3 regions of the Pseudomonas sp. 22526 genome follow, and region 2 is predicted to be linked to each of the others. Evidence: predicted binding sites of a transcription regulator. Region 2 holds the regulator's gene; each other region holds the start of a gene.
The links. Region 2 encodes FliA, which starts transcription of late flagellar genes. Its sites were predicted from a motif close to CTAAAGTTTNNNNNNNNNNNGCCGNTAA; they were not measured.

Region 1: a site for FliA is predicted at 1,731-1,758, ahead of ACTJKT_RS09725 (methyl-accepting chemotaxis protein). Genes of this name have one in related genera too.
Region 3: a site for FliA is predicted at 3,100-3,127, ahead of flgM (flagellar biosynthesis anti-sigma factor FlgM). Genes of this name have one in related genera too.

Annotation. Positions count from the first base shown of each region.
Region 1 is NZ_JBQENK010000005.1:159,355-164,875, forward strand. Features, by position in the region: gene ACTJKT_RS09725 (methyl-accepting chemotaxis protein) at 13-1,692, opposite strand; gene ACTJKT_RS09730 (Na+/H+ antiporter family protein) at 1,909-3,225, opposite strand; partial or broken gene ACTJKT_RS09735 (HAMP domain-containing protein) at 3,849-4,919, shown strand; partial or broken gene ACTJKT_RS09740 (methyl-accepting chemotaxis protein) at 5,262-5,521, shown strand, end outside.
Region 2 is NZ_JBQENK010000004.1:61,604-76,330, reverse strand. Features, by position in the region: gene ACTJKT_RS07235 (chemotaxis protein CheW) at 1-233, opposite strand, end outside; gene ACTJKT_RS07230 (ParA family protein) at 318-1,106, opposite strand; gene motD (flagellar motor protein MotD) at 1,157-2,041, opposite strand; gene ACTJKT_RS07220 (flagellar motor protein) at 2,057-2,797, opposite strand; gene ACTJKT_RS07215 (protein-glutamate methylesterase/protein-glutamine glutaminase) at 2,797-3,918, opposite strand; gene ACTJKT_RS07210 (chemotaxis protein CheA) at 3,968-6,247, opposite strand; gene ACTJKT_RS07205 (protein phosphatase CheZ) at 6,260-7,048, opposite strand; gene ACTJKT_RS07200 (chemotaxis response regulator CheY) at 7,079-7,450, opposite strand; gene fliA (RNA polymerase sigma factor FliA) at 7,611-8,351, opposite strand; gene fleN (flagellar synthesis regulator FleN) at 8,348-9,178, opposite strand; gene flhF (flagellar biosynthesis protein FlhF) at 9,297-10,613, opposite strand; gene flhA (flagellar biosynthesis protein FlhA) at 10,625-12,754, opposite strand; gene flhB (flagellar biosynthesis protein FlhB) at 12,991-14,127, opposite strand; gene fliR (flagellar biosynthetic protein FliR) at 14,131-14,727, opposite strand, start outside.
Region 3 is NZ_JBQENK010000003.1:104,916-110,436, reverse strand. Features, by position in the region: gene flgB (flagellar basal body rod protein FlgB) at 1-131, opposite strand, end outside; gene cheR (protein-glutamate O-methyltransferase CheR) at 374-1,201, opposite strand; gene ACTJKT_RS05275 (chemotaxis protein CheV) at 1,246-2,178, opposite strand; gene flgA (flagellar basal body P-ring formation chaperone FlgA) at 2,253-3,014, shown strand; gene flgM (flagellar biosynthesis anti-sigma factor FlgM) at 3,165-3,485, shown strand; gene ACTJKT_RS05260 (flagella synthesis protein FlgN) at 3,536-4,003, shown strand; gene ACTJKT_RS05255 (flagellar brake protein) at 4,099-4,845, shown strand; gene ACTJKT_RS05250 (MFS transporter) at 4,904-5,521, opposite strand, start outside.

The DNA of each region.
Region 1 (5,521 bases), on a different contig from region 2:
GATCTCCAGGACTCAGATACGGAACTGCCCCACCAGCTTGCCCAGGCGTTGGCCGAGGTCGGCCAGGCTGCGTGAGGTTTGGGCGCCAAGCTGGGTTTCGTCGGCGACGCTGTCCACCGCCACCGCGATCTGGTGCACGCTGCGGTTGATCTCTTCGGCCACCGCGGTCTGTTCTTCCGCGGCACTGGCGATCTGTGCGTTCATCGAGTTGATGGTGCCGATCAGCTGCGCCATGGCATCCAGGGAGGCCCCGGCTTCGTTGGCCTGGTGCGAGGTGCCATCACCGGCATCGCTGGAGCGGCGCATGGCTTCCACGGCGGTGCGCGTGCCCTGTTGCAGGCGGTCGATCATGCCCTGGATTTCCTGGGTGCTCTGCTGGGTGCGGCTGGCCAGCGCCCTGACCTCGTCGGCCACCACCGCGAAACCACGCCCGGCCTCACCGGCCCGCGCCGCTTCGATGGCGGCGTTGAGGGCCAGCAGGTTGGTCTGTTCGGCGATGGAACGGATCACGTCCAGCACGCTGACAATCGACGCCACGTCCTTCTGCAGGCTGTCCAGGGAAGTGCCGCTGCTGCGGATATCGCTGACCAGCGCGTGAATCTGCTGGATGCTGCCATCCACCACGCGCTTGGCCGCCTGGCCTTCCTCGTCGGTCTGCTGCGCCGCCACGGCCGCGCCCTGGGCACTGCGCGCCACTTCCTGGGCCGCCGACGACATTTCATTGATAGCCGTCGCCACCTGATCGGTCTCGTGGCGCTGGCGCTCCATGGCCTGCTCGGAGCGCTGGGCCTGTTCGGACACCTGGGTCACCAGGCCGGTCAGTTGGCCGGTCATCTCGGTGATCTGCCGCACCAGGCCGTGGATCTTGTCGACGAAGCGGTTGAAGGAGCCGGCCAGGTCGCCCAGCTCGTCCTGGCTGGTGATTGCCAGGCGGCGGGTCAGGTCGCCTTCGCCGGCGGCGATATCGTCGAGGTTGAGCTTCATCAGGTTCAGCGGCCGCAGGATGGTATTGGCCACCAGCATGCCGATGGCGGCGATCACCAGCAGCACCACCACGGCGATGCCGATGATGCTCAGGACCATGCCCTGCATGCGTTCGTTGACGCTGGCCTCGACCTCGGCCACCTGGGCGTCGATGCCGTCCAGGTTCACCGAGGAACCGAGGATCAGGTCCCACTTGGGCAGGTATTCGGTGTAGCCCAGTTTCGGCACCAGTACGTCGCTGCCCGGCTGGGTCGAGCTGTACTGCACATAGTGGGTGCCGTCCTTGCCGACCTTGACCAGCTCGCGGTTGACGTACACGCCGTTGGGGTCGCGGTTGTCCTTGAAGCTCTTACCCACGCCGTCCGGGCTGTTGCCCTTGAACAGGCGCACGGTCTCGGAGTCGTAGCCGAAGAAGTAACCGTCCTTGCCGTAGGTGATGTTCGACAGCAGCTTCACCACCTGGGCGCGGGTCGCGGTATCGCCGGGCGCCGCCGCGTCGTAGAGCGGCTTGACGGTGCTCAGGGCCACCTCCACATAGCTCTGCAGCGTGGTCTTGGCCTCGCCGAGCAGGCGCTGCCTTGTCTCGTCCACCTCGTTCTTTGCCTGCTGCTTGAGCATGACAACCGTGGTCAGGCTGATCACCAGCGCAAACAGCAAGACCGGGAGGACCGCGAGGGACAGGACTTTGCCCTTCAGACTTAGGCGCATAGGAGGCTCACTCTGGATTTTATTGGCGGGATACAGCCTTAACGGCACGCCGGAACAAAAGTTGAGCCCCGCGGGACGATGCGTTGAACCTGCGGACACGCAGCGCCCTTGAGATCTTTCGCGAGCAAGCTTCGCTCCTACAGATATCTGATGCTTCTGTAGGAGCGAAGCTTGCTCGCGATAGCAACAACACGGTGCAGCTGAAACCCTGCGGTCTCAGAGCACCATGGCCGCCACCCAGCCGAACGCCAGCAGCGGCAGGTTGTAGTGCAGGAAGGTCGGGACCACGGTGTCCCAGATATGGTGATGCTGGCCGTCGATATTCAGGCCGGAGGTCGGGCCCAGGGTCGAGTCCGAGGCCGGCGAGCCGGCATCGCCCAAGGCACCGGCGGTGCCGACGATGCAGACGATGGCCAGCGGGCTGAAGCCCAGCTGCACGCACAGCGGCACGAAGATGGTCGCCAGGATCGGCACGGTGGAGAACGACGAGCCGATGCCCATGGTCACCAGCAGCCCCACCAGCAGCATCAGCAAGGCGCCGACGCCCTTGCTGTGGCCGATCCAGCTGGCCGAGGATTCCACCAGGCTCTTCACCTCGCCGGTGGCCTTCATCACCTCGGCGAAACCGGCGGCGGCGATCATGATGAAGCCGATCATCGCCATCATCTTCATGCCTTCGGTGAACAGGTCGTCGGTCTCGCGCCAGCGCACGATGCCCGACACCGAGAAGATCAGGAAGCCGGACAGCGCGCCGATAATCATCGAATCCAGCAACAGCTGGATGACAAAGGCCGCGACAATCGCCAGGCCCGCCACCAGCAGCGTGCGCGGGTTGTATTGCACCGTCACCTGCTCGACTTTCTCGATCAGCTCCAGGTCATACACACGCTTCTTGCGGTAGCTGACAAAGGCCAGCAGCAGGCCGAAGACCATGCCCAGCGCCGGAATGCCCATGGCGTGGGTGACATTGATATTGCTGATGTCCACGCCGCTGCGGGCGACGTTGGCCAGCAGGATCTCGTTGAGGAAGATATTGCCGAAACCCACCGGCAGGAACATGTACGGGGTGATCAGGCCGAAGGTGATGACGCAGGCGATCAGCCGTCGGTCCAGCTGCAATTTGCTCAGCACATACAACAGTGGCGGCACCAGCAGCGGGATGAAGGCGATATGGATCGGCAGGATGTTCTGCGAGGCGATCGCCACCACCCATAACAGGCCGATCAGCAGCCATTTGACGCTGCCGCCGCCGTTGGCGTCCTGGCGGTCCACCAGCAGCAGGATCTTGTCCGCCAGGGCATGGGCCAGGCCGGACTTGGCGATCGCCACCGCGAAGGCACCGAGCAAGGCGTAGGACAGGGCCACAGTCGCTCCGCCGCCGAGGCCGTTATTGAAAGCCTTGAGGGTCGCCTCGATACCCAGGCCACCGGTCAGCCCTCCCACCAGCGCGCCTACGATCAGCGCGATCACCACATGCACGCGGGACAGGCTGAGGACCAGCATGACGCCAACCGCGGCAATTACTGCATTAATCATCGTTACCTCATGGCACTGCGGCGGGAAAACGCCGCAAAAGGAATGAGTCCGGCCAGAGGGCATGGCTGCCGACGCCGGATTGAAAAAGGAGGGTCTTATTAGAGGGCGCGCACTTTGCAGCAGCGGGCAACGCTTGTCAAAACCCGCCCCCTGCCAACACGTTCCCTGTAGCCGCTGGCGCAGCCTGCGATCGGGCGCGCAGCGGCCGCAAAGGGCGACCGTCAAGCCTGGATGTAATGAGGTGTCCGCTTTACGACTGCTGCGCAGTCGATCGCAGGCTGCGCCAGCGGCTACAGGCGTAAGCCCACAAACCTGGAAAATTCGAACGAGCGTTTAAAGAAGGCCGTTCTTCGGCCGATACGTTGCAAAGTCTCAAATAAATATCGAATAAGGACGTCTCCATGTCGCTCAGACAACTTTCCATCCAGTGGAAAATCACCCTGCTTGCCGGACTCTGCCTGGCCGGCATCGTGACCCTGCTGGTGGGGCTTTCGCTGTACCGCATGGAGCACAGCTCCTCACTGGTGAAGGCTTCGAGCATGGAGATGCTCAACGAAGCCGCCCAGGCCCGCATCGAGGCCCAGGGCGAAGTCCAGGCGCTGGGCATTCGCCAGCAATTCATGGACGCCTATCAATACGGCCACGGCTTCTCGCGCCAGGTGCTGTTCCTGCGCGAACAGGCCGAGAAGCGCTTCCTCGATGCCTTCGACCTGCGCGAGGACCTGACCCGCCAGGTGAAGTCGGCGCTGCAGGCCAACCCCGACCTGCTCGGCCTGTCGCTGGTGTTCGAAGCCAATGCCCTGGACGGCAAGGACGAACTCTTCAGCGGCCAGAACGAACTGGGCAGCAACGACAAGGGCCGCTTCGCCCTGTACTGGTCGCAGCCGACCCCGGGCAAGCTGACTTCCATGGCGCTGCCGGAAAGCGACATGAGCGATACCACCACCGGCCCCAGCGGCCAGCCGGCCAACGCCTGGTTCACCTGCCCGCGCAGCACCCTCAAGCCCTGCGTGATCGAGCCCTACTTCTATGTGATCGACGGCCAGAACGTGCTGATGACCAGCATCGTGTTCCCGCTGCTGGTGAACGGCAAAGTCATCGCCTCGCTGTCGGTGGACATCAACCTCAACAGCCTGCAATCGGTCAGCCAGCAAGCGAGCAAAGAGCTCTATGACGGCCAGACCATAGTCAGCATCATCAGCCCGGTCGGCCTGCTCGCCGGCTACAGCGCCGACGCCAGCAAGCTCAGCCAGCGCCTGGACCAGCTGGACCAGGCCAACGGCGGCGAACTGATCCGCCTGCTGTCGGCCAGCACCCAGACCCAGAGCCTGCACAACGACAGCGCACTGAAAGTGCTCGCGCCCTTCACCCCGATTCCCGACGGCAAGCCCTGGGGCGTGCTGCTGCAAGTGCCGGAGCGGGTCCTGGTGGGCCCGGCCGAAGCCCTGAAGAACCAGCTGGACCAGAGCAATAAGGCCGGCACCCTGGTCGAGCTGGGCCTGGGCCTGCTGGCCGCGGTGCTCGGCTTGCTGCTGGTGTGGCTGATGGCGCGCAGCGTGACCCGGCCGATCCTCGGCGTGGCGCACATGCTGGAAGACATCGCCAGCGGCGAAGGCGACCTGACCCGGCGCCTGGACTACGACAAGCAGGACGAGCTGGGCCAGCTGGCCGGCTGGTTCAACCGCTTCCTCGACAAGCTGCAACCTATCATCGCCGAGGTGAAACGCTCGGTGCAGGACGCCCGCGGCACCGCCGACCAATCCTCGGCCATCGCCACCCAGACCAGCGCCGGCATGGAGCAGCAGTATCGCCAGGTCGACCAGGTGGCCACCGCTTCCCATGAGATGAGCGCCACCGCCCAGGACGTCGCCCGCAGCGCGGCCCAGGCCGCCCAGGCCGCCCGCGATGCCGACCAGGCCACGCGCCAGGGCCTGAGCGTGATCGACCGCACCACCACCAGCATCGATCACCTGGCGGCCGACATGAGCACCGCCATGACCCAGGTCGAAGGCCTGGCCGCCAACAGCGAGAAGATCGGCACGGTGCTGGAAGTGATTCGCGCCATCGCCGAGCAGACCAACCTGCTGGCCCTCAACGCTGCCATCGAGGCTGCCCGCGCCGGCGAGGCCGGGCGCGGTTTCGCGGTGGTCGCCGACGAAGTGCGCAACCTCGCCCGCCGCACCCAGGAATCGGTGGAGGAAACCCGCCAGGTCATTGAGGAGCTGCAAAGCGGCACCCAGGAAGTGGTCGGCGCCATGGGCAGCAGCCATCGCCAGGCCCAGGGCAGCGTCGA
Region 2 (14,727 bases):
GCGGCTGGCGGCGCACGCTGGACCAGGGCATCGCGAGCCTGTTCTTCGAGCACCGCGGCCTGGAACTCATCCAGGACCTCGCTCGAAACCGCCACTTCTTCTACGGCTGCCTGAACCTGCGGCAGTGCTTCGGGAACTGCGAACTCTTCTTCGGTGGCGTCCTGCAGCAATGCGTCCAGGTAGGACTGCAGCGCCAGCTGCGGCCGGGACGTAACGTCGACAGGACGGTTCATGAGGATGCCCACGGATAAAACCCAGCACAGTGACCTGTAGGCTTTATCGGCCAGACCGGCAGCAGACTTGAATGATCCGGCACGTCAGGCCACCTGCGGGACAAGTTGCTGGGCCAGCAGGTGCTTGAGCAAGGCGCGGTAGGCCAGTACACCGCGGCTCTTGCCGTCGAATTGCGAAGGCGTCAGCCCGGCCCGGCTGGCATCGCGCAGGCGCGTGTCGACCGGGATATAGCCCTGCCAGATCTCATCCGGGAACTTGTCGCGCAACACCCGCAGGGTGCCCAGGGACGCCTGGGTCCGACGGTCGAACAGGGTCGGCACGATGCTGAACGGCAACGCCTGTTTGCGCGAGCGGTTGATCATCGCCAAGGTATTGACCATGCGCTCCAGGCCTTTGACCGCCAGGTGCTCGGTCTGCACCGGGATCACCAGTTGCTGGCTCGCCGCCAAGGCGTTGACCATCAGCACGCCGAGCAACGGCGGGCTGTCGATCACTGCGTAGTCGAAATCCTGCCACAGCTGCGCCAGGCTCTTGGCGATCACCAGGCCCAGGCCGCTCTGCCCCGGCGACTGGCGCTCCAGGGTAGCCAGTGCGGTGCTCGATGGCAGCAGGGAAATACGTTCGTCGCTGGTCGACAGCAACAACTGCCCGGGCAAGCCCTCAGGCACGCTGCCCTTGTGCAGGAACAGGTCGTAGTTACTGTGTTCCAGGCTGTCGGGGTCATAGCCGAAATAGCTGGTCATGGAGCCGTGGGGGTCGAGATCGACCACGACCACGCGCTTGCCCGCCTCGGCCAGCAACCCGGCTAAAGCGATGGAACTGGTGGTCTTACCGACACCACCCTTTTGGTTGGCAACTGCCCAGACTCTCATTCAGATCGTTCCTCCCGGCAGGCACGGGCCGACCGAGAAATAGCACCCAGTTATAAAGCCGGTGACGGAGAATTGACGGCACTCTCGCGTCCCGGCGTCTTGACTGGCGTAGGTGCAGTTTGTGTGCCAGCCCGCTTCAATGCCGCATCCGGTGTTGCATGGGCGGTGCCGGTGCCTGTCAGGCTGCGGCGTACATCGAGATTGCGCGACACCACCAGCACCACCCGACGGTTGCGGGCACGGCCATCGGCCGTCGCGTTATTGGCTACCGGCTGGAACTCGCCGTAGCCGACCGACGCCAGGCGCTGCGGATTGACCCCCTGCATCGACAGCATCCGCACGATGCTCGCCGAACGGGCCGACGACAGCTCCCAGTTGGTCGGGTACTGCGCGGTCTGGATCGGCTGGTTGTCGGTAAAGCCCTCGACGTGAATCGGGTTGTCGAAGGGTTTGAGGATTGCCGCCACCTTGTCGATGATGTTGAACGCCAAGTCGCTGGGCATGGCATCGCCGCTGCCGAACAACAGGCTGGAGTTGAGTTCGATCTCGACCCACAGCTCGTTGCCGCGCACGGTCATCTGGTTGGAACTGATCAGGTCGCCAAAGGCCGCGCTGATATCGTCGGCGATGCTTTTCAGCGGGTCGCTGGCGCCGGCGATACCGGCATCGGTCTGCTCGCTGTCCTTGACCAGCGGCTTGGCCGGGGTCACGGTCTGGGGCCGCTCCTCACCGATGGGAATCGGCTTGAGGGCGCGATCCGAGTCGGTGAACACGCCGATCAGCGCTTCGGAAATGACCTTGTACTTGCCCTCGTTGATCGAGGAGATCGAGTACATGACCACGAAAAAAGCGAACAGCAAGGTGATGAAGTCCGCGTAGGACACCAGCCAACGCTCATGGTTGACATGCTCTTCATGCCGGCGACGACGGGACATAGTCCATTACCCCCATCAATCCATGAAGCCTTGCAGCTTCAACTCAATGGAACGAGGGTTTTCACCTTCGGCAATCGACAGGATTCCTTCAAGCAACATTTCGCGATAACGCGACTGCCGCAAGGCTATGGACTTGAGCTTGGCGGCGATCGGCAGCAACACCAGGTTGGCGCTGGCCACACCGTAGATGGTCGCGACGAAGGCCACGGCGATACCGCTGCCCAGCTGCGTCGGGTCGGCCAGGTTGCCCATGACATGGATCAGGCCCATGACCGCACCGATGATACCGATGGTCGGCGCGTAGCCGCCCATGCTTTCAAAGACTTTGGCCGCTTCGATGTCACGGCTTTCCTGGGTGTAGAAATCCACTTCCAGGATGCTGCGGATGGATTCCGGCTCGGCGCCGTCCACCAGCAGTTGCAGGCCCTTGCGCGAATAGGTGTCAGGCTCGGCATCCGCCACGCCTTCCAGGCCCAGCAGGCCTTCCTTGCGGGCGGTCAGGCTCCAGTTGACGACACGATCGATGCCACCGGCCAGGTCGACCCGCGGTGGAAACAGGATCCAGCCGAGGATCTGCATGGCCCGCTTGAAAGCGCTCAGCGGCGACTGCAGCAATGCCGCACCGATGGTCCCGCCGAGCACGATCAGCGCCGCCGGACCATTGGCCAGGGCCGACAGATGACCGCCTTCCAGGTAGTTGCCACCGATGATGGCGACGAACGCCATGATGATCCCGATGAGGCTTAGAACATCCATCAGAGACAAGCCTCGACCAGATGCTTGCCGATGTCGTCCAGGCCGTACACCGCATCCGCCAGCTCCGCCTTGACGATCGCCATCGGCATCCCGTAGATCACGCAGCTCGCCTCATCCTGGGCCCAGACCGCGCTGCCGCCCTGCTTGAGCAGGCGCGCGCCTTCGCGACCGTCGGCGCCCATGCCGGTGAGGACCACCGCCAGAACTTTGTCGCCGTAGGACTTGGCCGCCGAACCGAAGGTGATGTCCACGCACGGCTTGTAGTTCAGACGCTCGTCGCCCGGGAGGATTTTCACCGCGCCACGGCCGTCGACCATCATCTGCTTGCCACCCGGTGCCAGCAGCGCCAGGCCCGGACGCAGGATGTCGCCATCCTCGGCTTCCTTGACGCTGATCCGGCAGAGCTTGTCCAGGCGCTCGGCGAACGCCTTGGTGAAGGCCGCCGGCATGTGCTGGATCAGCACGATCGGCGCCGGGAAGTTGGCCGGCAGTTGGGTCAACACCCGCTGCAGCGCCACCGGACCACCGGTGGAGGTACCGATGGCCACCAGTTTGTAGGCCTTGCGCTTGGGTGCCGCCGACGAACCAGTGGCCGTCGTGCGGGCAGGAACCGGCGCCGGTGCCGGACGTGCCGGGACCGTGCTGCTGAAGCTGCTGGTGCTCGATGGCGCAGGCGTCGGTGCCGGTTGTGGCGCCGGGGCACTGTAGCTGCTGAAACGACGGTTACTGCGCGAGATGCTGTGGACCTTCTCGCACAGCAGTTGCTTGACCTTCTCGGGATTGCGCGAGATGTCTTCGAAATTCTTCGGCAGGAAATCCACCGCGCCGGCATCCAGCGCATCCAGGGTCACCCGGGCGCCTTCATGGGTCAGCGAGGAGAACATCAATACCGGCGTCGGGCAGCGCTGCATGATGTGCCGCACCGCCGTGATGCCATCCATCATCGGCATCTCGTAGTCCATGGTGATCACGTCCGGCTTGAGCGCCAGAGCCTGATCGATCGCCTCTTTACCGTTGGTCGCGGTACCGACGACCTGGATATTGATATCCGCTGAAAGAATTTCCGAGACGCGGCGGCGGAAGAACCCCGAATCGTCCACCACCAGGACCTTGACTGCCATAAACACTCCGTTAGGCGGGGCAAGGCAAATGGCCCCGCCCCTCCGGTATTCAAATACGCCGTGCGGCGTAACGCTTGAGCATGCTCGGAACATCGAGAATCAGGGCGATGCGGCCGTCACCGGTGATGGTGGCGCCGGACATCCCCGGAGTTCCCTGGAGCATCTTGCCCAATGGCTTGATGACGACTTCTTCCTGGCCGACCAGTTGATCGACGACGAAGCCGATGCGCTGGGTGCCAACCGAAAGGATCACCACGTGGCCTTCGCGCTGCTCTTCGTGAGCGGCGGAACTGACCAGCCAGCGCTTGAGGTAGAACAGTGGCAGCGCCTTGTCGCGAACGATCACCACCTCCTGGCCGTCGACCACGTTGGTGCGCGACAGGTCCAGGTGGAAGATCTCGTTGACGTTGACCAGCGGGAAGGCGAACGCCTGGTTGCCCAGCATCACCATCAGGGTCGGCATGATCGCCAGGGTCAACGGCACCTTGATGACGATCTTCGAACCCTGGCCCTTGGTCGAGTAGATGTTGATCGAACCGTTGAGCTGGGAAATCTTGGTCTTCACCACGTCCATGCCCACACCGCGGCCGGACACGTCGGAGATCTCGGTCTTGGTCGAGAAACCCGGGGCGAAGATCAGGTTGTAGCACTCGGTGTCGCTCAGGCGATCGGCGGCATCCTTGTCCATCACCCCACGCTTGACCGCAATGGCGCGCAGGACGTTCGGGTCCATGCCCTTGCCGTCATCGGAGATCGACAGCAGGATGTGGTCGCCTTCCTGCTCGGCCGCCAGCACCACCTTGCCGCCACGGGACTTGCCCGCTTCCTCGCGCTCTTCCGGCGACTCGATACCGTGGTCGACGGCGTTGCGCACCAAGTGCACCAGCGGGTCGGCCAGGGCCTCGACGAGGTTCTTGTCGAGGTCGGTCTCTTCGCCGACCAGCTCCAGGTTGATCTCTTTCTTGAGCTGGCGGGCCAGGTCGCGAACCAGGCGCGGGAAGCGTCCGAAGACCTTCTTGATCGGCTGCATCCGGGTCTTCATCACCGCGGTCTGCAAGTCGGCCGTGACCACGTCGAGGTTCGACACGGCCTTGGACATGGCTTCGTCGCCGCTGTTGAGCCCCAGGCGCACCAGGCGGTTACGCACCAGCACCAGCTCGCCGACCATGTTCATGATTTCGTCCAGCCGCGCGGTATCGACCCGCACGGTGGTTTCGGCTTCGCTGACCGGCTTTTCCGCCGGGGCGGCAGCCGGGGCACGAGCAGGTGCCGGAGCAGCCGCTGCAGCCGGTTTCGGCGCTTCGACCTTGGCTTCGGCTTTCTTCACCGCCGGCTTGGCGACGGCGGCAGGCGCCGAGGCCGTGACAGCCGTTGCGCTACCCACGGTCGCTGCGGCAGCGGGTACTTCAGAGAACTTGCCCTTGCCATGCAGCTCGTCGAGCAGGGATTCGAACTCCTGGTCGGTGATCAGGTCGCTACCGGCAGCGGCCGCGCTTGGCGCAGCCGGCGGCACCGCCGCGGCCACCGCGGAATCCAGTGCTTCTACCGCAAAGTTGCCTTTGCCGTGCAGCTGGTCCAGCAGTGCTTCGAATTCGTCATCGGTGATTTCGTCGCTGGCCGCGGCTTTTTCCGCAGCGGGCGCCGTGGCCGAAGGTGCCACCGCATCCGGTGCGAACTGGCCCTTGCCATGCAATTGATCGAGCAGCGACTCGAACTCGGCGTCGGTAATTTCGTCGCTGGCCGCTTCACCACCGGCCAAAGGCGCAGCAGGTGCAACAGCAGCCGGGGCTTCGGCCTCGGCCTTGGCGGCATTGAGCGAATCGAGCAGCTGCTCGAACTCGCTGTCGGTGATATCACCGGACTCGCTTTCGGTCGATTCGGCGACCGGCTCGGCAACGGCTTCAACCTCGGCCACCGGTGCGGCGACCTCCTCGGCCCCCGCAGACTCGGCCAGGCGGGCCAGGGCCGCCAGCAGTTCCGGAGTGGCGGCGGTGATCTCGGTACGCTCGCGAACCTGGCCGAACATGCCGTTCACCGCGTCCAGCGCTTCGAGCACGACGTCCATCAGTTCCGCGTCGACGCGGCGCTCACCCTTGCGCAGGATGTCGAACACGTTTTCGGCGATGTGGCAGCACTCCACCAGCTCGTTGAGCTGGAGGAAGCCGGCGCCCCCTTTTACAGTGTGAAAACCGCGAAAAATTGCGTTGAGCAGATCCGCATCGTCCGGTCGGCTTTCCAGCTCGACCAGTTGTTCGGACAGTTGCTCTAGAATCTCGCCGGCCTCAACCAGAAAATCCTGAAGGATTTCTTCATCGGCGCCGAAGCTCATGTATGGGTGCTCCTAGAATCCAAGGCTGGAAAGCAAATCGTCGACATCGTCCTGACCGGATACAACGTCTTCACGTTTATCGGCATGAATCTGCGGACCTTCACCCTTGGCCAGATGTTTTTGCGGATCTTTTTCAGCGAGGATCGATTCACGGTCATGTTCGATGCCGGCAAAACGATCGACCTGGCTGGCCATCAGGACCAGTTTGAGCAGGTTGCTCTCGACTTCGGTGACCAACTGGGTCACGCGCTTGATCACCTGACCGGTCAGGTCCTGGTAGTCCTGCGCCAGCAGAATGTCGTTGAGGTTGCTCGATACCGCGCGCGTCTCTTGCTCGCTGCGGGTCAGGAACCCGTCCACCCGGCGGGCCAGGTCGCGGAATTCTTCGGCGCCCAGTTCGCGACGCATGAAACGTCCCCAGTCGGCGCTCAGGGCCTGGGCTTCGCTGCTCAGGCCATTGACCAACGGGGTGGCGCTCTCGACCAGGTCCATGGTGCGGTTGGCCGCGGCCTCGGTCAGCCTGACCACATAGGACAGGCGCTCGGTGGCATCCGTGATCTGTGAAACTTCCTCGGCTTGCGGCATATGCGGGTCAATCTGGAAATTGACGATGGCGCTATGCAGCTCGCGGGTGAGCTTGCCGACTTCCTGGTACAGGCCGCGGTCACGGGTCTGGTTGAGCTCATGGATCAGTTGCACGGCTTCGCCGAACTTGCCTTTTTCAAGGCTGTCGACCAGTTCGAGTGCGTGTTTTTTCAGGGTCGATTCGAAATCGCCCAATGAAGATTCGTTGTGCTCCATAGCTCCCCCGTGGCGGAATGGTTCCACATCTCAACCGATGCGTTCGAAGATCTTCTCGATCTTCTCTTTCAACGCCTGGGCCGTGAAGGGCTTGACCACATAGCCGTTTACGCCGGCCTGGGCAGCTTCGATGATCTGTTCGCGCTTGGCTTCAGCGGTCACCATGAGTACCGGCAGGTGCTTGAGTTTTTCATCGGCGCGCACATGGCGCAGCAGATCGATACCGGTCATGCCAGGCATGTTCCAGTCCGTTACCAGAAAGTCGATGCTCCCGCTGTTGAGGACCGGAATGGCGGTGGTGCCATCGTCAGCCTCGACCGTGTTGGTGAACCCCAGGTCACGCAACAGGTTTTTTATGATCCGCCGCATCGTTGAGAAGTCATCAACGATGAGGATTTTCATGTTCTTGTCCAATTCGACCTCCAAGCAGTCTTAAACGCGTCCAGCACCTGAACGCGCCATTCAATCAATCAGGCAGAGCACTCAACGACTGCATGGAATACACACCGCAAGACCGGCAACGTCGTGCCAGTCTCGTCCGCAGTGTCCCCCACACTGCCTGTCAGCGCGCTCGCCACTCCCCCAAACGCCCCCGCAAACGGGCCGCGCACTGGCTGTGTAACTGGCTGACCCGCGATTCGCTGACCCCCAGGACCTCACCGATTTCCTTGAGGTTCAGCTCTTCGTCGTAGTACAGCGCCAAGACCAGTCGCTCACGCTCCGGCAAATTGGCAATCGCGTCCGCCAGCGCAGCCTGGAAACGTTCGTCCTCCAGGTCGCGCGACGGCTCGAGATGAGCACTCGCGCCATCCTCATGCAGCCCTTCATGCTCGCCGTCCTGCAACAGGTCGTCGAAGCTGAACAGGCGACTGCCCAAGGTGTCGTTCAAAATCCCGTAATAATCGTCGAGACTCAATTGAAGTTCGGCCGCAACTTCATGATCTTTAGCGTCACGACCGGTTTTAGCTTCAATTGCGCGAATGGCATCGCTCACCATCCGGGTATTGCGATGTACCGAACGCGGCGCCCAGTCACCTTTACGAACCTCATCGAGCATCGCGCCACGGATACGGATACCCGCGTACGTCTCGAAACTCGCGCCCTTGCTCGCGTCGTACTTGGTCGACACTTCGAGCAGACCGATCATCCCGGCCTGGATCAGGTCTTCGACCTGGACACTGGCCGGCAGGCGCGCCAGCAAGTGATAGGCAATACGCTTGACCAGTGGCGCATAACGCTCGATCAATTCGTACTGGCTGTCACGTGCCGACTTTTTGTAAAGGTTGTAGCCGCTGGCGCTCATAGCACCGGTCCCGCTGTCTGATGCACTAGCCGCTCGACGAAAAATTCCAGATGTCCACGTGGGTTGGCCGGCAACGGCCAGGTATCGACTTTCTGCGCAATGGCCTTGAACGCCAGCGCGCACTTCGAACGCGGAAACGCCTCATAGACCGCACGCTGCTTTTGCACGGCCTTGCGCACGCATTCGTCGTAAGGCACGGCGCCGACGTATTGTAGGGCTACGTCCAGGAAGCGGTCCGTGACCTTGGTCAACTTGGCGAACAGGTTGCGGCCTTCCTGCGGGCTCTGCGCCATGTTGGCGAGCACGCGGAAGCGGTTCATGCCGTAGTCGCGGTTGAGCAGCTTGATCAGCGCGTAGGCGTCGGTGATCGAGGTCGGTTCGTCGCAGACCACCAGCAAGACTTCCTGGGCGGCGCGGACGAAGCTGACCACCGAGTCGCCGATACCGGCAGCGGTGTCGATCACCAGTACATCGAGGTTGTCGCCGATGTCGCTGAATGCCTGGATCAGGCCGGCATGCTGCGCCGGGCTCAGATGAACCATGCTCTGGGTGCCGGACGCGGCCGGCACGATACGGATTCCACCCGGCCCCTGCAGCAGCACATCGCGCAGCTCGCAGCGGCCTTCGATCACGTCGGCGAGGGTCCGTTTGGGGGTCAGCCCCAACAGCACGTCAACGTTAGCCAGACCCAGGTCGGCGTCCAGCAGCATGACGCGCCGGCCGAGCTCCGCTAGGGCCAGGGACAAGTTCACTGACACGTTAGTCTTGCCGACGCCACCTTTGCCGCCGGTCACCGCGATCACCTGTACGGGATGCATGCTGCCCATGTTCTTTCTTTACCTTGTCTTACTTAGACGGGGCCACATAACTGGCTGCGCGTTCACCAACGGAACAATGCCTGGCAGACCATCGATGTAGGTACATTGCAATTTTTTCATGATTCCCTCAGCCAACCCGCTTGGTCGGGTTGTGGTAGAGGTCAGCGAACATGTCAGCCATGGCTTCTTCGCTGGGTTCTTCCTGCATCTGCACGCTCACCGCACGACTGACCAGCTGGTGACGGCGCGGCAAGTGCAGATCGTCCGGAATCCGCGGGCCATCGGTCAGATAGGCAACGGGGAGTTCGTGACTGATCGCCAGGCTCAGCACCTCACCAAGGCTGGCGGTTTCATCCAGTTTAGTCAGGATGCAGCCGGCCAGCCCGCAACGCTTGTAGCTGTGGTACGCGGCGGTTAGAACCTGTTTCTGGCTGGTGGTTGCCAAGACCAGATAATTTTTTGCCCGGATCCCACGTCCGGCCAGGCTTTCCAGCTGCATGCGCAGGGCCGGGTCGCTGGCTTGCAGGCCGGCGGTGTCGATCAGCACCACGCGCTTGCGCAGCAGCGGATCGAGGGCTTGCGCCAGGGACTGGCCCGGGTCGACATGAGTCACCGAGACGTTGAGGATCCGCCCCAGAGTCTTGAGCTGTTCCTGGGCGCCGATGCGGTAGCTGTCCATGCTCACCAGCGCGATGTTCTGCGCGCCGTACTTGAGTACGTAACGGGCAGCCAGCTTGGCCAGGGTGGTGGTCTTGCCCATGCCGGCGGGGCCGACCATGGCGATCACACCGCCCTCCTCCAATGGCTCGACTTCCGGGGTCACGATCATCCGCGCCAGGTGGGCCAGGAGCATGCGCCAGGCCTGGCGGGGTTCGTCGATTTCAGTGATCAGCGCCAGCAGGTCGCGGGCCAGCGGACCGGACAGGCCGATACGCTGCAGGCGCCGCCAGAGGTTGGCCTGCTCGGGCCGGCTGCCTTGCAACTGGCTCCAGGCCAGGGAGCCGAGCTGGACTTCCAGCAGCTCGCGCAGGCCGTTGAGTTCAAAACGCATCGAGTCGAATGCCCGCTGATCGACCGCTGGCGCGGCGGCCACCGGAGCCGGGCGCTGGGGCTCGCTGAACGTAGGTTCGATCAGCGGCTCGGCGGCGGTCAGCGGCAGGCCGGCGAACAGCTGGCGACTGGTGCTGGCATCGCCGTCGCCACGCAGGCTCAGTTCGGCCTGGGCGGTAACGATGCGCGACTGAGTCTTGCGCAGTTCGTCCTCAAGCTCCATGTTCGGCACCCGGGGCGCCAGCGCCGACAGCTTGTAATCCAGGGCAGCCGTCAGCTCGACACCGCCGGCGATGCGGCGATTGCCAATGATGGCGGCGTCGGCGCCCAGCTCATCACGAACCAGCTTCATGGCCTGACGCATATCGGCGGCGAAAAAACGCTTAACTTGCATAACCCACTACCTCAGCCGTTGGGCCCTACTGTCGCAACGATGGTCACTTGCTTGTTGTCAGGGATTTCCTGGTAAGCCAACACGTGCAAGCCCGGGACCGCCAGGCGCCCGAACCGCGAGAGCATCGCGCGGACCGGACCGGCTACCAGCAGAATCACCGGTTGACCTTGCATTTCCTGGCGCTGCGCGGCTTCGATCAACGAACGCTGCAGCTTCTCAGCCATGCTTGGCTCCAACAGAACACCCTCTTCCGAGCCTTGTCCTGCCTTTTGCAGACTATTGAGCAAAATCTGTTCCAACCTGGGCTCCAAGGTGATCACAGGCAGCTCAGACTCAGTCCCTACAATGCTTTGCACGATGGCGCGCGACAATCCGACGCGCACCGCGGCCACCAAAGCGGCAGTATCTTGACTCTTGGCGGCATTGTTCGCGATGGCTTCGGCAATGCTGCGGATATCGCGCACCGGCACCTGTTCGGCCAGCAGCGCCTGCAGCACCTTGAGCAACTGGGACAACGAGAGCACGCCCGGCACCAGTTCTTCCGCCAGCTTCGGCGAGCCCTTGGCCAGCAGTTGCAGGAGCTGCTGGACTTCTTCGTGACCGATCAGCTCGCTGGAGTGCTTGTACAGAATCTGGTTGAGGTGGGTGGCGACCACGGTGCTGGCATCGACCACGGTGTAGCCCAGCGATTGCGCCTGGGCGCGCTGGCTGATCTCGATCCACACCGCCTCCAGGCCGAAGGCCGGATCTTTGGCGGTGATACCGTTGAGACTGCCGTAGACCTGCCCCGGGTTGATCGCCAGCTCGCGGTCCGGATAGATCTCGGCCTCGGCCAGGATCACCCCCATCAGCGTCAGCCGGTAAGCGCTGGGCGCCAGGTCGAGGTTGTCGCGAATATGCACGGTGGGCATGAGGAAGCCCAGGTCCTGGGACAGCTTCTTGCGCACGCCCTTGATCCGCGCCAGCAGTTGCCCACCCTGGTTGCGGTCCACCAGGGGAATCAGGCGATAGCCGACCTCCAGGCCGATCATGTCGATCTGGGTCACGTCATCCCAGCCCAGTTCCTTGGTTTCCATGGCGCGGGCCGGCGAAGGCAGCAGCTCCTGCTGGCGCTTGACCTCTTCCAGCGCCTGGACCTTGACCACGTTCTGGCGCTTCCAGAACAGGTAGGCAGCGCCAGCCGCCAGGGCCGCCATGCTCAGGAAGGAAAAGTGCGGCATGCCCGGCACCAGCCCCATCACCGCCATCAGGCCGGCGGCGACGGCCAGGGCCCGGGGCGAGGCGAACATCTGCCGGTTGATCTGCTTGCCCATGTCTTCGGAACCGGAAGCACGGGTCACCATGATCGCGGCCGCGGTGGACAGCAGCAGCGATGGCAGTTGCGCCACCAAACCGTCACCGATGGTCAGCAAGGCGTAGACCCGGCCGGCATCGCCGAAGGACATGTTGTGCTGGAAGATACCGACCGCCATGCCGCCGATCAGGTTGATGAACAGGATCAGCAGGCCGGCGATGGCGTCACCGCGGACGAACTTGCTGGCACCGTCCATGGAGCCATAGAACTCGGCTTCCTGGGCCACTTCCTGGCGCCGCGCCTTGGCCTGGGACTGATCGATCAGGCCGGCGTTGAGGTCGGCGTCGATGGCCATCTGCTTGCCCGGCATCGCATCGAGGGTGAAGCGCGCGCTCACCTCGGAAATCCGCCCGGCACCCTTGGTCACCACCACGAAGTTGATGATCATCAGGATCGCGAACACCACGATACCGACCACGTAGTTACCGCCGATCACCACCTCGCCGAAGGCCTGGATCACTTTACCGGCGGCGGCGTGACCGTCCTGACCGTGAAGCATCACCACCCGCGTGGAGGCCACGTTCAGCGCCAGGCGCAACAGGGTCGCCACCAGCAGGATGGTCGGGAATACCGCGAAATCCAGCGGCCGCAGGGCATACACGCAGACCAGCAGGACGACGATCGACAGGGCGATGTTGAAGGTGAAGAACACGTCCAGCAGGAACGGCGGCACCGGCAGCATCATCATGGCCAGCATGACCAGCAGCAACAGCGGCACACCCAGATTCCCCCGACTGAGGTCAGTCAGGTTAGTGCGAGCCGTGCTGATTAACTGAGAGCGATCCACCGGTATTCCCCGTTCCCTAAAGCAAACTTTTGACGCCTGGAGGCGGCGCAGGGCGGGTATTGCAAGAAGCCTTCCAACTTTGGCCTGGAAGCCAAACTGATTTATGGCGTTGCGCCATCATCCACTATAAATGGCACTTTCGGCGCCATCGCGAGCAAGCTCGCTCCTACAGAATCCGCACTCAATCTATAGGAGCGAGCTAGCTCGCGATAACCTCGGCACAGCCAAGGCCGACCTCAGGAATCGCGCCGCAAATCCGGCGGAATCGGCAGGTCCTTGAGCGGATCGGGACGCTTGCCCTTGCCAGCCTGGTGCTGGCGAATCTGATAGACATACGCCAGCACCTGGGCCACCGCCAGATAGAGCCCGGCCGGGATCTCCTGCTCCAGCTCGGTGGAGTAGTAGATCGAACGCGCCAGCGCCGGCGACTCCAGCAACAGCACTTCGTTGGCCACGGCGATCTCGCGGATCTTCAGCGCCAGGAAATCGCTGCCCTTGGCCAGCAACACCGGCGCCCCGCCCTTCTCCGCGTCGTACTTGAGCGCCACGGCGTAGTGGGTCGGGTTGGTGATGACCACGTCCGCCTCGGGAATCGCCGCCATCATCCGCCGCTGCGACATCTCGCGCTGGGCCTGGCGAATCCGCTGCTTGACCTCCGGGCGCCCTTCCTGGTCCTTGTGCTCGTCCCGCACTTCCTGCTTGGTCATCAGCAGCTTCTTGTAGCTCTGGTACAGCTGCACCGGCACGTCCACCGCAGCGATCAGGATCAGCCCGCAGGCCATCCACAAGGTGCTCCAGGCCACCACCTGCACACTGTGGATAATCGCCTGCTCCAGCGGCTCGTGGGCGATCCGCAGCAGGTCGTCGATATCCGAGCGCAGCACCGACAAAGCCACGACCAGGATCACCACAAACTTGGCGAAGGCCTTGAGCAGCTCGATCAGCGAGGTCGGCGACACCATGCGCTTCATGCCGCTGAGCGGGTTCATGCGACTGAACTTGGGCGCCAGGCTCTTGGTTGAAAACAGCCAGCCGCCCAAGGAGATAGGACCGATGAGTGCCGCCAGCACCAGGGGCAGCAGGATCGGCATCGCGGCGATAATCGCGATCTTGCCCGAATGCAGCAGGTACAGGCCCATGGCGCCGGGGCTGAGCAGCACCTCGCGCGGCAGGGAGAAATTCAGGCGCATGATTTCCAGCAGGTCTTGCGCCACCCCCGCGCCATAGATCAGCAGGCCAGCGGCTCCGATCATGGTGATCGCCAGGGTGTTGAGCTCTTTGGAGCGGGCAATCTCGCCCTTTTCCCGGGAGTCCTTTTTACGTTTCTCCGTGGGGTCTTCTGTCTTGTCCTGACCGCTCTCGCTCTCAGCCATGGTTCAACGCGCCTGTGCCAGGTTGCGCAGCAACTGCAGGGCCTCGACGGCCAGCGGTTGGTACTGGTTGAGAATGTCGCCCAGGCTGATCCAGAAAATCACCAGGCCCAACACCAGGGTCAGCGGGAAACCGATGGAGAAAATGTTCAGTTGCGGCGCCGCGCGGGTCATCACGCCAAAAGCGATGTTCACCACCAGCAACGCGGTGATCGCCGGCAGTACCAGCAACAGTGCGGCGCCCAGCACCCAGCCAAGCTTGCCGGCGATGTCCCAGAAGTGGTTGACCAGCAGCGCACTACCCACCGGCAAGGTGGTGAAGCTTTCGGTCAGCACCTCGAAGACCACCAGATGACCGTTCATGCCGAGAAACAGCAAGGTCACCAGCATGGTCAGGAACTGCCCGATCACCGCCGCCGAAACGCCGTTGGTGGGGTCGACCATGGACGCGAAGCCCATGCCCATCTGCGTCGAAATGATCTGCCCGGCAATCACGAAAGCCTGGAAGAACAGCTGCAAGGAGAAGCCGAACAAGGCGCCGATGATGATCTGCTCGGCAATCAGCAGCAGCCCGCTGAGGTCCAGCGCATTGACCGCCGGCAT
Region 3 (5,521 bases), on a different contig from region 2:
TCCAGATCCCGAGCCTTGTAGTTCGGGGTGTCGGCGTTGGAGATGTTGTTGGCCAGCACCTCGGCACGCTTGGCGCGAAAGCCAAGGGCCTGCTCATGAATGCCGAGCGCTTTATCGAAGCTGATGCTCATGTCGGGAAACCTTCGACCAGATTTTTCGTAAGCTGGACATAGCAAGCTGCGTGCCAAGTGCTCGAACCCCGTAAATCAAGGCTTTGCCGGCAGCGGCAAAGCGGCAATGCCAGAAAAGCGGCAAGGCATTTCCGCGAAACGTCAGCAAAGCGGCAATGTCGTGATTGCCGCCCTGCGCCGCCGGCGGAGTCACGGGCACAAAAAAAGAGGCCCGAAGGCCTCTCTTTTCAACAACGACAATCTTACTTCGCCTGGTAAATGATCCCAGGGCTGCACTGGACCATCTGGTAGTGGTCGGGCAATCCATTGAGCGCTTCGGAAGCCCCGAGAAACAGGTAACCACCCGGTTTCAGAGTGCTGTGAATGCGCATCAGGATGTCCTTCTTCACCTCGGCGGAGAAGTAGATCAGCACATTGCGGCAGAACACGATGTCGAACTTGCCCAGACTGGCATAGCTGTCCAGCAGGTTGAACGAGCGGAACTCGACCCGGCTCTTGATCGGCGCCTTGACCACCCAGCGTCCCGGCCCCTTGGGGTCGAAATAACGCTGCAGGCGGTCGGCCGACAAACCGCGACCAATCGCCAGGCTGTCGTACTCGCCGGTCTTGCAGTTGTTCAGCATGGTCCCGGACAGGTCGGTGGCAACGATCTGCACCCCCATCTTCAGTTGCCCCATGTTGACCTTCTCGAACTCATCGATCGACATGGACAACGAATAGGGTTCCTGACCCGAGGAACAGGCCGCCGACCAGATGCGCAAGCGCTGGTTGGGGCTGGCCTTGATCGCTTCCGGCAAGACCTTGTTCTTCAACACCTCGAATGGATAGGTATCGCGAAACCACAGGGTTTCGTTGGTGGTCATGGCATCGACCACCATCTCCCGCAAACCGCTGCGCGGCTGGGTCTGAATGCGCTGAACCAGCTCCCCGAGGGACTTGATGCCTTGCTGTTCCATCAGTTTGTTGAGACGGCTCGACACCAGATATTGCTTGTTCTCGCCCAGCAAGATCCCACAGGCTTTTTCCAGGAACACCCGGAACTGTTCGAAATCCAAATTACCCGTAGACAATGATGCCGCCTCTTAAATCGTGTGACCGCCAGGGATGGATATCCCTAGCTGTTATCTGCTGCTTTGATCCGGTCGACAACCCGGGATGCCAGGTCATCAGGACGAAACTTGGCAAGGAAGTCATCGGCACCGACCTTCTTCACCATCGCCTGATTGAATACACCTGACAACGAAGTATGCAGGATGATATGCAGCTTTTGCATGCGTGGATCGTTGCGTATTTCGGCCGTGAGGGTGTAGCCATCCATCTCCGGCATCTCGATGTCGGAGATCATCATCAGAAACTCTTCTTCAGGCTTCTTGCCCTCGTCGACCAGCTTGCGCAGGTAGTCCAGCGCTTGCCGGCCATCGTTCAGGGCCACCACTTCGACCCCCACGGTCTGCAGGCAACGCGTGACCTGCTTGCGCGCCACTGACGAGTCATCGACCGTCAGCACCCGCAGTGAAACAGCCTTGTGCTGAGTCTCGACATCCACCACGCCCACCGAAATGGTCTCGGGCGTCGGCGCGACCTCGGCCAGCACCTTCTCGACGTCGATGATTTCCACCAACTGATTGTCGACCCGCGTCACCGCCGTCAGGTAGTGATCGCGCCCCGTCCCCTTGGGTGGCGGATGGATCTCCTCCCAGTTCATGTTGACGATGCGCTCGACCGAGCGCACCAGAAACCCCTGGGTCTTGGTGTTGTACTCAGTGATGATGACAAAGGGGTTGCTCAGATCCTGCAGCCCGCCCGAACCGGTGGCCATCGCCAGGTCCAGGATCGGAATGGTCGCCCCTCGAATATTCGCGACACCGCACACCACAGGACTGGATTTGGGCATCAACGTCAGTTTGGGGCATTGCAGCACCTCCCGAACCTTGAACACGTTGATCCCATAGAGCTGCTGCCCGTCGAGACGGAACAACAGCAGCTCAAGGCGATTCTGCCCTACCAGTTGCGTGCGCTGGTTCACCGAATCCATTACACCAGCCATGCCCAGACTCCCCAAAGCTTAAGATCCGACGCGCGCTCATCGCTAAACGGCACGGCGCTTGCTTTTTAACTGTTATGAACGCCAAAACGACATTTTCCCGACGCCTGATATCAAACTACCGCAGATTGCTGTACGGGCTGTCGGCTTTGTTTCTTTTAAACCCTGGCCATCCTGCCGTTGCTGACTCGGTAACCCTGCCTGATCTACTTATCGGCGTCACTCAGGGGTTTCTTGAATTCACCGTAGAAGACTATCTGGCAACCAGTCAAACGCCTGGGCGCTACGAGATCCAGGTCAATCAGCTCGACCCGCGGCTGCGCATGCCGCACTGCGACAAGGAATTGACAGCGACCCTGGAAAGCCCGGCGCAACCGCTGGGACGCGTGACCGTTCGCGTCCGCTGCGACGGCGCCTCGCCCTGGACCGTGTTCGTGCCCGCCCAGGTCAAGCTGTTCCGCGAAGTGGTGACCACCACCCGGCCACTCAAGCGCGCCGGCATCATCAGCCCCGACGACGTGATACTACGCGAGCGCGATATCGGCCAGATCAGCCAGGGCTATCTGACTTCAGTGGACCAGGCCATCGGGCAGAAGCTTGTCCGACCAATGGTCGCCGACCAACTCGTCACCCTGGTTCACCTGGAACAGGCGGAAGTGGTGCGCAAGGGCGATCAGGTGGTGATCTCCGCCCGCAGCGGCACGCTGAACGTGAAAATGCCCGGCGAAGCCCTGTCCAATGGCGGCATGAGCGAGCAGATACGGGTCAAGAACCTCAATTCACAACGGGTCATCAAAGCGCGGATCACCGCGCCGGGACAGGTGGAAGTCGCGATGTAGACGACTGGCGCTGTGCACTGTTGCCCCCTAAACTGTGGCCCATGCAGGGCAACAGCGGCGCGTGCGGGCTTATCGATATTTGAGCCTAAAGTTTTCCGGGGTATTGCCGAAAACAAGTCAAGCGTCCAAATACCCAGAGGTTTTTTTACCATGGTCATCGATTTCAGCCGTTTAAACAGCTCTCCCTCACTCACCGGCAGCACGCGCACCAGCGCCAGCAAGGAAACCGGCGACGCCGACAAGTCCGCGCCGCTGAACGCTCCGGCCGAACAGGCCAGCACCAGCGGGGAGTCGGTACACCTCAGCAATGAGGCTCAACAGTTGCAGAAGATCACTGACAAGCTGCGCGACCAGCCTGCCGTCGACAACGCCCGCGTGGCCGAGTTGAAGCAAGCGATTGCCGATGGCAGCTATAAAGTCGACAGCAACCGTGTAGCCAGCAAACTGCTCAATTTCGAAGCCCAGCGCTAGCCAATAAGGCCTGCGCCAGTTTTTTGGACGCTTAAAACCCAAGGCCATACATGCACGACACTAATTTGCTGCAACTGATCACTGACGACTTTGCTCCAGCTCAACAATTGCTGGAATTGCTGCACACCGAATCCCTCGCCCTGCACGGTCGCGACATGCCGCTGCTGGAAGAGATTCTCGCGCAGAAGCAAGCCCTGATCATTTTGCTCGAGCAGCATGGCCGCAAACGCAGCGAAATCCTCGCCAGCCTGAATCTGCCTGTCAGCCGCGCCGGCCTGGAACAACTGGCCAGCCATTCCTCGATTGGCGACCAGTTGCTGGCCCAGAGCGATGTGCTGACCCAGATGCTTGCCGATTGCCAGGCGGCGAACGAACTCAACGGTCGTTCGATCCAGGTTCAACAGGCCACCACCGCCAATCAATTGAAAATTCTCACCGGTGGCGAGCCTCCAGCCCTCTATGATGCCCGCGGCTCAACCGCCAAGCTGGCCAAGCCTCGCCCGCTTAGCCAGGCTTGACCCCAGAGATGAGCGCGCCCTATCAAGTCGCGGAACATGCTGGCAAAATGCTGGCTCTTGCGTGTAGTCGTATTTTGTCTGGAGATTGATGAACCGTGTTCAATGCCGTAAACGCAGAAGATGCGCCGCAGCCACCCAAGGTGCTCACCACCCCCTTGGAAATCAACTCCACGCTGCGCTTGCTGCAAGACAGCCATGACCCGCTGATCATCACTTTCCACGAACGCAGCCAGCGCTTCCAAAGCTATCTGGTCGAGGTCGATCGCGACAGCAACATGATCGCCCTGGACGAAATGATCCCTCGCGATGGCGAACGCTTCATGCTCGCCGGCGAACCGTTTCGCGTCGAAGGCTTTCACGACGGCGTGCGCATCGCCTGGGAAAGCAACGGCATCCCGACAATCGACGAATCCAATGGCGGACGCTGCTACCGCGGCACCCTGCCGGACGAAGTGGTCTATCACCAGCGCCGCAATGCCTTTCGCGCTGCCCTGAAGCTGGCCCAACTGGTCAACATCGAACTGGGCGGCGAAAAACTCAAGGCGCCGATCGCCGGCAAACTGCTGGATATCTCCGCTACCGGCTGCAAGCTGCGTTTCGATGGCGACATCTCCAGCCGCCTGCAACTGGGCCAGGTCTACGAGCGTTTTATCGCCGCCCTGCCCTTCGGCAGCATGACTGCTCCGGTGGAACTGCGTTACCTGCACCACGAAGAGAAGATCGACACGACTTTCGCCGGCGTGCGCTTCCATAACATGAGCGGTCTGGTTCAACGCCAGGTCGAGCGCTTCGTCTACCAGTTGCAACGCGAAGCCCGGCGCTTCGACAAAGACGACCTCTGAGACTCGCGGGTCGATAAAAAACGGGCAGTCCCTTGCGGCGACTGCCCGTTTTTCGTTTCTAGGGCCTGGCCCCACTGAACTGATCCGCCCCGGAATCATCCGGCTTCCCTACCGACCCCTCAACTTCATCCGCAGCATCTTCGGTCGCGACCGGGGGTTCGGCTTCCGGCGTGCTGCTCTGCTGCATCTGATCCTGCACCACCTGCTCGTCGACCCGCGGATCGAGCGCGGCCACCAACGGCGAACTGGACATGCTGTCCGGCATCGCCACGTGATGCAGCGGCGCATCGTCGACCTGATGCAGGTTGGTCACGGCTTTCGGCCGGATGCGCCAGACCAGTACCAGGGCAAAAAAGCTGAAGAACGCATAGAGCATCTGGCTGCCGAACAGCTTCATCAGCACCCCCGCCACCAACGGCCCGATACTGGCCCCGACGCCATAGGTCACCAGCAGCATAGCGGTCAAGGAGACCCGCCGATCGCCTTCGACATGGTCGTTGGAAAACGCCACCGCCAGCGGGTACAGGCAGAACTGCACCAGCGAACACAGGAATCCCAGGGCGAACAGCACCTCCAGCGGCACCTGAGGCAGAATCGCCAACGGCAAGGCTGCCACTGCCAGGAAGCAGGCAAAGCAGCGAATCAGCAGGGCCCGGTCGTAACGGTCGGACAACCA